Regions from separate parts of the Streptomyces sp. NPDC034084 genome, predicted to be linked through region 2. Evidence: riboswitches for the same ligand, from Rfam matches in the RefSeq annotation. Region 2 holds a riboswitch; each other region holds the start of a gene.
What was found. Region 2 has a riboswitch for cobalamin ahead of ACZ51I_RS16345 (ribonucleoside-diphosphate reductase subunit alpha). Riboswitches for the same ligand answer to the same signal wherever they lie in the genome.
Positions count from the first base shown of each region.

Region 1: it holds a riboswitch for cobalamin, as region 2 does, so the genes downstream of both, ACZ51I_RS00310 (cobalamin biosynthesis protein) here and ACZ51I_RS16345 (ribonucleoside-diphosphate reductase subunit alpha) in region 2, are expected to answer to the same signal.
Region 3: it holds a riboswitch for cobalamin, as region 2 does, so the genes downstream of both, ACZ51I_RS12785 (energy-coupling factor ABC transporter permease) here and ACZ51I_RS16345 (ribonucleoside-diphosphate reductase subunit alpha) in region 2, are expected to answer to the same signal.
Region 4: it holds a riboswitch for cobalamin, as region 2 does, so the genes downstream of both, cobN (cobaltochelatase subunit CobN) here and ACZ51I_RS16345 (ribonucleoside-diphosphate reductase subunit alpha) in region 2, are expected to answer to the same signal.

Region 1 covers NZ_JBVISK010000001.1:55,909-58,097, reverse strand. The annotation lists gene ACZ51I_RS00310 (cobalamin biosynthesis protein) at 1-734, opposite strand, end outside; cobalamin riboswitch at 770-909, opposite strand; gene ACZ51I_RS00305 (hypothetical protein) at 1,037-1,258, opposite strand; gene ACZ51I_RS00300 (inorganic phosphate transporter) at 1,275-2,189, opposite strand, start outside.
Region 2 covers NZ_JBVISK010000004.1:263,579-265,767, forward strand. The annotation lists gene ACZ51I_RS16345 (ribonucleoside-diphosphate reductase subunit alpha) at 1-1,297, opposite strand, end outside; cobalamin riboswitch at 1,428-1,550, opposite strand; gene ACZ51I_RS16350 (GNAT family N-acetyltransferase) at 1,605-2,105, opposite strand.
Region 3 covers NZ_JBVISK010000003.1:405,248-407,436, forward strand. The annotation lists gene ACZ51I_RS12780 (energy-coupling factor ABC transporter substrate-binding protein) at 1-167, opposite strand, end outside; gene ACZ51I_RS12785 (energy-coupling factor ABC transporter permease) at 164-862, opposite strand; cobalamin riboswitch at 892-1,097, opposite strand; gene ACZ51I_RS12790 (PTS-dependent dihydroxyacetone kinase phosphotransferase subunit DhaM) at 1,176-1,628, opposite strand; gene dhaL (dihydroxyacetone kinase subunit DhaL) at 1,625-2,189, opposite strand, start outside.
Region 4 covers NZ_JBVISK010000005.1:404,983-407,171, forward strand. The annotation lists gene ACZ51I_RS20345 (cobalamin biosynthesis protein CobG) at 1-804, opposite strand, end outside; cobalamin riboswitch at 880-1,016, shown strand; gene cobN (cobaltochelatase subunit CobN) at 1,057-2,189, shown strand, end outside.

The DNA.
Region 1 (2,189 bases), on a different contig from region 2:
CTCGGATGCTTCGACGCGTCCGCCCGCCAGGCCCGTACGGCTCCGCGCGGGTTCCCGCCGGCGACCGTCGCGAGGGCGGCGGTCAGCCGGGCCCCGGGCCAGCCGGCCAGGTCGTCGAGGCGGGCCGAGGCCCAGCCGTACCTCCGGTACCGGGGGGACTTGTGGCCGACCATGGCGTCCAGGGTGTTGACGGCGCGGAAGCCGACGAGCCCCGGCACGCCCGCGACGGCGCCCCAGAAGAGGGCACCGACAACGGCGTCGGAGGTGTTCTCGGCGACGGACTCGACGACCGCGCGGGCCATCGCGGGACCGTCGAGGGAGTGCGGGTCGCGTCCGCACAGGTGCGGCAGCCGTTCCCGGGCGACCTCCAGGTCCCCCGCGGCGAGCGCTCCGCCGATGGCGCGGGCCTCGCGCCCCAGGGTCGTACCGCCGACGACGGCCCAGACGGCGGCGGCGGTGAGCGCGACGGATCCGGCGCGGCTGCCCCGTACCGCACGCGCGGCGAGGGCGCCCGCCGCGACGGTGCCACCCGCGCAGACGGCGGTGTGCAGGGCGCCCCAGCCGCGGTGGTCGCGCCACAGGGCCCGTTCGACCCGGCCGGCCGCGCGGCCGAAGGCGGCGACGGGGTGCCCTCGGCGGGGGTCGCCGACGAGCAGGTCGACGGCGAGGCCCGCGGCCGCGCCGTACGCGAAGACACCGGGGGCTCGGGAAAGTCTGGGGCTGCGGCCGGGCATGGCGCTGTGTCCTCACTCAGGGTCCGCGCCCTGGATCGACGTGACCGGCGGCGAGAGTTCCTGACTCCCGGACCCTTCGGATCCGGTCACAGTGGCGGGACCGCGCCGGATTCGCACCGGACTTCCTCTACTGCCTCCGTAATGGCCTCGGCAGTCCACCACGGCCCGAGAACAGCCGTCAACTCACCCTTGACCTGCACCGTGTCACTGTGCGAAGCACCACAGACACGGCGCCGGAAAGACGGCGGCCGGGCGGCCCGCACCCGAAGGTGCGGACCGCCCGGCCGAGGTACCGGGGACCGTCAGGCGACGATCAGGTAGATGCCGTACGCCACGGCCGTCAGGCACAGGGCGAAGCAGGCGTAGGCGCCGGTGCGGGCCAGGGCGGCGGAGCCCCCCTGGGCGGCGGCCTGTTCCTGCTTGGAGAGGCCGATGACACCGAGGGTGAAGAGGCCCACGAGGGCGACGGTCGCCACGAGGCTGACTCCGAAGACGGAGCCGAGGGCTGCCCAGTCGATCTTCATGCTTGGTTCCAGTTCCTTAGACCGCGGCGGCGGGGGCCGGGGGAGCGGCCGGGTCCGTGGGGACCGGCGCGGGGATGGTGGCCTTCAGGTCCTCGTCCGTGACGGCGGCGACGGAGCCGGCCGGCGGCGGGGTGACGGCCGCGATGGCGGTGGTGACGACGCCCGCGGGCTCGCCGTCGCCGTCGAGGTCGTCGGCCGTGACGTTGTGCTGGTCGACCGGCTTGCGGCGGGAGAGCGTCCAGATGACGCCCGAGCCGGCGACGAGCAGGACCGCGACGGCCACGATGCCCCAGGGGCCCTGTTGGGTGAGGAACTCGGCACCGGCGCCGACCAGGCCGGCGGCGGGCAGCGTCAGACCCCAGGCGACGAACATCCGGGTCGCGGTCGACCAGCGGACGACACCGCCCTTGCGGCCGAGACCGGCACCCATCACGGCACCCGAGCAGGACTGGGTGGTGGAGAGGGAGAAGCCGAGGTGCGAGGAGGCGAGGATGACCGTGGCGGCGCTGGTCTGGGCGGCGAAGCCCTGCTGCGGCCGGAGGTCGGTGAGGCCCTTGCCCATGGTGCGGATGATGCGCCAGCCGCCGAGGTAGGTGCCGAGCGCGATCGCCAGACCGGCCGAGACGATGACCCACATCGGGGGGTTCGAGCCGGGGGCGAGGACGCCGCCGGTGACCAGGGCGAGGGTGATGATGCCCATCGTCTTCTGGGCGTCGTTGGTGCCGTGGGCGAGGGAGACGAGACCGGCGGAGGCGATCTGGCCGACCCGGTAGCCCTTGGCGGTGTGCTTCTCGTCGGTCTTCGCGCCCAGCTTGTACGTGAGCCTCGTGGCGAGCATCGCGGCGAGACCCGCGACGATCGGCGCGGCGACGGCCGGGATGAGGACCTTGGTGACGATCGTCGGCGCGTTCACGGCGGACCAGCCGGCCGA
Region 2 (2,189 bases):
TGCAGAGGTTCGAGGAGTGGACGACGGTGCCGGGCTCGGCGGTCTGGTTGGCCGTACGGTTCGAGGCGTCCTTGAAGGTCATCCAGCCGTTGCCGGTCTGGGCCAGGGTCCGCATCATCCGGCCGTACAGGTCGCGGGCCGGCATCGTCTTGCGGGCCAGGCCCGCCGCCTCGGCCTTGCGGTAGGCGGCGTCGAACTCCTCGCCGTACAGGTCGACGAGCTCGGGCACGTCCGCCGGGGAGAACAGCGACCATTCGGCGTCGGCGTTGACGCGGCGCATGAACTCGTCCGGGATCCAGTGCGCGAGGTTCAGGTTGTGCGTACGGCGCTGGTCCTCGCCCGTGTTGTCGCGGAGCTCCAGGAACTCCTCGATGTCGGCGTGCCAGGTCTCCAGGTAGACCGCGGCGGCGCCCTTGCGGCGGCCGCCCTGGTTCACGGCGGCGACGGAGGCGTCGAGGGTCTTCAGGAACGGCACGATGCCGTTGGAGTGGCCGTTGGTGCCGCGGATCAGCGAACCGCGGGCGCGGATGCGGGAGTAGGAGAGGCCGATGCCACCCGCGTGCTTCGAGAGGCGCGCGACCTGGTGGTAGCGGTCGTAGATGGAGTCCAGCTCGTCCTGGGGGGAGTCCAGGAGGTAGCAGGAGGACATCTGCGGGTGGCGGGTGCCGGAGTTGAAGAGCGTGGGGGAGGACGGCAGGTAGTCCAGGCGGCTCATCAGGCCGTACAGCGCGGCCACTTCGTCGAGGGCGCGGACCGAGTCGTCCTCGGCCAGGCCGCAGGCCACGCGCAGCATGAAGTGCTGCGGGGTCTCGATCACCTTGCGGGTGATCGGGTGGCGGAGCAGGTAGCGCGAGTAGAGGGTGCGCAGACCGAAGTAGCCGAAGCGGTCGTCGCCGGCCGGGTCGACGGTCGCGTCGAGGCGTGCCGCGTGCAGCGTGACGAACTCTGCGGTGCGGTCGGCGATGAGGCCCTCGCGGTGCCCGACGGCGACGGAGGCCGAGAAGGAGACGGCGCCCTGGCCGGCGGCCTCGTCGGCGATGGTGAGGGTGAGGAGCCGGGCGGCGAGCCGGGAGTACGCCGGGTCGTCGGCGATCAGGCCGGCGGCCGCCTCGGTGGCCAGCTCGCGCAGCTCCGCCTCGTCCGACAGGGCGCTGCGGCCGCGGAGCGCGGCGGCGGCGACCTTGCCGGGGTCGGTGTCCGGGAGGTCGGCGGTGAGATCGGTCAGGGTCCGCAGGAGTACGGTCCCGGGGCCGTCGGTCTCGATCGCTGCGGCCGGATCGGCGGGCGCGATGGTCACGTGGGGCTCTCCCTCGCTCGGCTCGGGGCCGCGGGCGGGAGGCGGGCAGGCGGGCACCCGTACGCGCGGGTGCGCCGCGTCCACCGGCCCACTCCGCGAGGCCCGGACGTCTGTGGCACCCGGAACGGACGGACCGGGCGCGCTGTCGGCAGGTCTTCGGACTCACCGCGTACGAAACCGCACGAAGCACACCGTTGCGGGACAGTTCCGGATTCGCGCCGGATTTCCCTGCGTCGACAGCGAGGACGAGCATACATGTGGGGGGCGCCGCTCGTGGCACCCCCCACATGTTGTGTCGGGTCGGGGGCTACAGCTCCAGGGCGTACGTCCGCAGCGCATGGCCCGGGACGGGCTCCCAGTCCCGCTCGGGGGTGCGGACGAAGCCGAGCCGCTCGTAGATCCGGTGCGCCGAGACCATCAGGCCGTCCGTGGAGAGGACCAGGCGCGCGCACCCGGGGAGGGCCGCCGCCCGGTCCACGCAGGCGCGTACGAGGGCTTCCCCGATGCCCCTGCCGCGGGCTTCCGGCGCGACCACGAGCATCCGGAACTCGGCCTCGCCCGGGACGGCGATGTCCGCCCAGGGGGTGCCGCCGTGGGCGAAGGTGACGCCGCCGGTGATGCCGCCCTCCGGGCCGACGGCGACGAGCACCTCGCTCTCGCGCGCCCGCCGGGCCGTGTCGCGGAGCACGTCCAGGTAGAAGTCGTCCTCGCCGTGCAGCAGCAGCCCGTCGTTCAGGTAGGTCAGCCCGGTGAGGTCACCGAATTCCTCGTACTCCTCGGGCCGTACCGCCCTGATCGTGAAGTCCATGGGAGGCAGTCTGCCTTCCCCGGGGGACGCGAAGGGGCCCGGGATCTCCTGGCGGAGGTCCCGGGCCCCGGTCGTGCGCGGTGC
Region 3 (2,189 bases), on a different contig from region 2:
CACGGCTCGTAGTCCGGCTGGAGTTCCGTGATCGCGGTCTCCGCCTCGCCGTCGGAACCGGCGAACGGCTGCTCCTTGTGGTCGCCGAGGCCGAGCGCGAGCGGCAGGACCGCGAGCGCGGCGACGACGAGCAGCAGCAGGGTGTTGATCTTCGCGTTACGGCTCATCGCGCCGCCGCCTCCTCGTGCTGTTCCCGCCGCGCCGGAGCGAGCACGCCCAGCCGGGTCAGCTCGCCCTTGCTGGACTGCGTGAGCAGCCGCATCACGAGCACCGTGAGGAGACCCTCGCTCACCGCCAGCGGAATCTGGGTCACGGCGAAGATCCCGCCGAACTTGGCGAGCGCGCCGGGCACACCGCTGCCGGGGTCGGGGAACGCCAGGGCCAGCTGCACGCTGGTGACGCAGTACGTCGACAGGTCGGCGACGAACGCGCCGAAGAAGACGGCCACCATCAGCGGCGCACCGAACCGCCGCAGCAGCCGGTACGTCCCGTACCCCGCCCACGGCCCGACGATCGCCATCGAGAAGGCGTTGGCGCCGAGCGTGGTCAGCCCGCCGTGCGCGAGCAGCAGGGCCTGGAAGAGGAGGGTGATCGTCCCCAGGACGGCCATGATCGGCGGCCGGAAGAGGATCGCGCCCAGACCCGTACCGGTCGGATGGGAACAACTACCCGTCACGGACGGCAGCTTGAGCGCCGACAGGACGAAGGTGAAGGCGCCGGAGGCACCGAGCAACAGGGTGGATTCGGGATTCGACCGTACCTCGCGGGTCAGCGCGCGTACCCCGTGGACGACGAACGGAGCGGCCGCGACGCTCCAGGCTGCGGCGTGCACAGGGGGCAGATACCCCTCGGCTATATGCATGATCGGGAGACCCTCTCCAGCACCTCGTGGATGGACAACGCACCCTGGCCGGTCTCCTGGCTGACGGTCATACGGCCCGACTCCGCCTTCCCACACCGCCGCGGTCTCCCGCGCCGGTCCAGTGGCTTCCCCGAGGTGTTCCCCCCGGGGGTGGAGCCGGACCTCCCGATCACAGTGGCGAGGGCCGCACCGGTACCGCACCGGTTTCCCGTACACCAAGGCCCTGCGACATTAGTGTGTTGACCTGCTGGATCACAACACGGTCGCCACGCGGCGCGCCCCGATGATCACTCCACGCACTCGTGCGGCGCGCTCACTCCTTGCGGTAGGAGTACGCCTCCGAGGCCGCCGCCGCCACCGCGTCGAGGTCGCCGCCGGCGCTCGCCGTCACCAGCGCGGCGACCGCGCCCTCGACGAACGGCGCGTCCACGAGACGGGAGCCCGCGGGCAGTTCGTCACCCTCGGCGAGGAGCGCCTTCACGGTGAGGACCGCGCTGCCCAGGTCGACGAGGAGCGCCACCCCGGCGCCCCGGTCGACGGCCTCCGCCGCCGCGCGGATCAGCTCGGAACTCGTCCCGAGCCCGCCGTCCGGCGTCCCGCCCGCGGGCAGGACCGGCGCGAGGTCGCCGACGCCCGCGAGGCCGCGGGCGAGCTCGGCCACGGCCGTCGCGACCGCCGCGCTGTGCGAGACGAGGACGATGCCGACGGGCGCCGAGTCGGCTGCCAACGGCTCCGGGGCCCCGGCGGCTCCGGCCGCGGGGCTCATCGCGCCCCCTCCGCGCGCGCGGTCACGGCGAGCGCCGCGAACAGCAGCGCCGACGACGTCGCCCCCGGATCCTGGTGCCCGATCGACCGCTTCCCGAGATAACTGGCCCTCCCCTTGCGCGCCTGGAGGGGTACGGTTCCGAGGGCGCCCTCCTCGGCGGCGGCGCGGGCCGCCTCGTACGAGCTCCGCAGCCCCTCCACGCCGGGCACGAGGGCGTCGAGCATCGTCTTGTCGCCCACCTGGGCACCGCCCAGCTGCGACACGGCGGTCACCCCGGCACCGAGCGCCTCCGCCAACCGGTGCCGGGTGACCTCCGCGTCCTCGCCCAGGGCCTTGCCGGTGCGCCGCAGCAGCGTCCCGTACAGCGGTCCCGAAGCGCCGCCGACGGTGGAGATGAGCTGCCGTCCGGCGGCGGTCAGCACCGCGCCCGGAGTCGCCGGAGGCTCCTTCGCCAGGACCTCCGTCACGGCGGCGAACCCCCGCTTGAGATTGGCCCCGTGGTCGGCGTCGCCGATCGCCGAGTCCAGCTCGGTGAGCCGCTCCGCCTCCCGGTCGACGTCC
Region 4 (2,189 bases), on a different contig from region 2:
CAGGGCGCCGTCGCCGAGCGGGCCGGGCGCGGGCGGCGGGGACGCGGGCAGCGGCGGTGCGGGTACGGGCTCCGCCGTGATCCCGGCCCGCGCGAGGGTCGCGGCCCAGTCCGGTACGTGCTCGTCGGGCAGCTCGTGCGGCCGCCAGGCCCCGTTCCCGGCGGCCCCGGCCGCGTCGAGGAACGCGAGGGCCACGGCGAGGGCGGCGGGCACGGCATCGGCGGCGGCGAGGCGGAAGGACCGGGCGCCGAGCCCCAGCAGGACGGAGCCGTCCCGTCCTGCGACCAAGCTCACATCTCCGCCGAGCCCGGCGACGTCCCCGCGTCCGTCGTCCAGGACGAACAGGAACCGGCCCGAAAGGGACGCGGCCCGGGGTTCCGCGCACAGGGCGGTGTCCAGGGCGCGCGCCCACAACTGCACGTCCGCGTAACCGAGTCCGTCGAGTCCCGCGCCGGGCGAGGCCACGATGTTGCGGACGCGCTCGTGGGTGGGGGAGGGCAGCAGCCCCGCGCCGGCCAGGAGCGCCGCGAGCTCCGCACCGCAGCTCTCGCCGAGGCCGCGCAGCTCCGCGTTCCCCCGCGAGGTGATGCTGATCCGTCCGTCGCCGAGCGACTCGGAGGCGCGGGCCAGAACCTCGGCCTGATGCGTCGTCAGTCGCCCTGCGGGCAGGCGCAGTCGGGCCAGGCGGCCGTCGTCGGCGGGGTGCAGGCGCAGCGCCCCGGGGCAGGCGTCGCCACGGTCCCGTATACGAGCTTCGCCCGGTTCGGGCGTCGGGGGTGGGGTGGGCGGCATGGCGGCGAGCATACCGACGGGGAACCGGGCGGCCACCGAGTGTGATCCGGTCGACCCTCCGGGCCCCTCCGCCCGGGGACGGCACGATCTAGGATGCAGAGCGGCATGGGGTCCCAGGACCCCGGGGAGGAAGCCCGGTGAGAATCCGGCGCGGTCCCGCCACTGTGAGCCCGAGCCGGCGACGGCGCGGGTGAGTCAGGAACTCCTGCCGTCCATACGACCACCCGGGGCGCGGACAACCCCGAGGAAGGGCCTGAGCCCACCATGCTCCTGCTGCTGTCGCACTCCGACACCGACCTGCTCAGCGCCCGCGCGGCCGGGGGTCCGGTGGAGTACCGCTTCGCCAACCCCTCCCGGCTCCCGCTCGCCGACCTCCCCGCCCTGCTCGACGGCGCCGACCTGGTCGTCGTCCGCCTCCTCGGCGGGGTCCGCTCCTGGCAGGAGGGCCTGGACACGGTCCTCGCCGCCGGAAAGCCGGTCGTCGTGCTCAGCGGCGAACAGGCCCCCGACGCCCAGCTGATGGAGACCTCCACCGTCCCCATCGGCGTCGCCACCGAGGCGCACGCCTACCTGGCGCACGGCGGCCCGGCCAACCTGGAGCAGCTGGCCCGCTTCCTCTCCGACACCGTCCTGCTCACCGGCCACGGCTTCGAGGCCCCGGCCGCCGCGCCCACCTGGGGCCCGCTGGAGCGGACCGTACGGAACGAGACCGGCCCGACCGTCGCCGTGCTCTACTACCGCGCCCACCACATGAGCGGGAACACCGCCTTCGTCGACGCCCTCTGCGGGGCGATCGAGGACGCCGGCGCGCGGGCCCTCCCGCTGTACGTGGCGTCCCTGCGCGCCCCCGAGGCTGAGCTGATCTCCGTACTGGAGGGGGCCGACGCGATCGTCACCACCGTCCTCGCGGCCGGCGGCACCAAGCCGGCCGAGGCGCAGGCCGGCGGCGACGAGGAGGCCTGGGACGCGGGCGCGCTCGCCGCGCTCGACGTGCCGATCCTCCAGGCGCTGTGCCTGACGGGCTCGCGATCGGCGTGGGAGGAGAACGACGAGGGTCTCTCCCCGCTGGACGCCGCCAGCCAGGTCGCCGTCCCGGAGTTCGACGGCCGGCTCATCACCGTCCCGTTCTCCTTCAAGGAGATCGACGCCGACGGTCTGCCCGCGTACGTCGCGGACGCCGAGCGCGCGGCCCGCGTCGCCGGGATCGCCGTCCGGCACGCCCGGCTCCGCCACATCCCGAACGCCGAGAAGAAGCTGGCGCTCGTCCTCTCCGCGTACCCGACGAAGCACTCCCGCATCGGCAACGCGGTCGGCCTCGACACCCCCGCCTCCGCCGTCTCCCTGCTCCGCCGTCTCATCGCCGAGGGCTACGACTTCGGCCCCGTCGAGGACCTCCC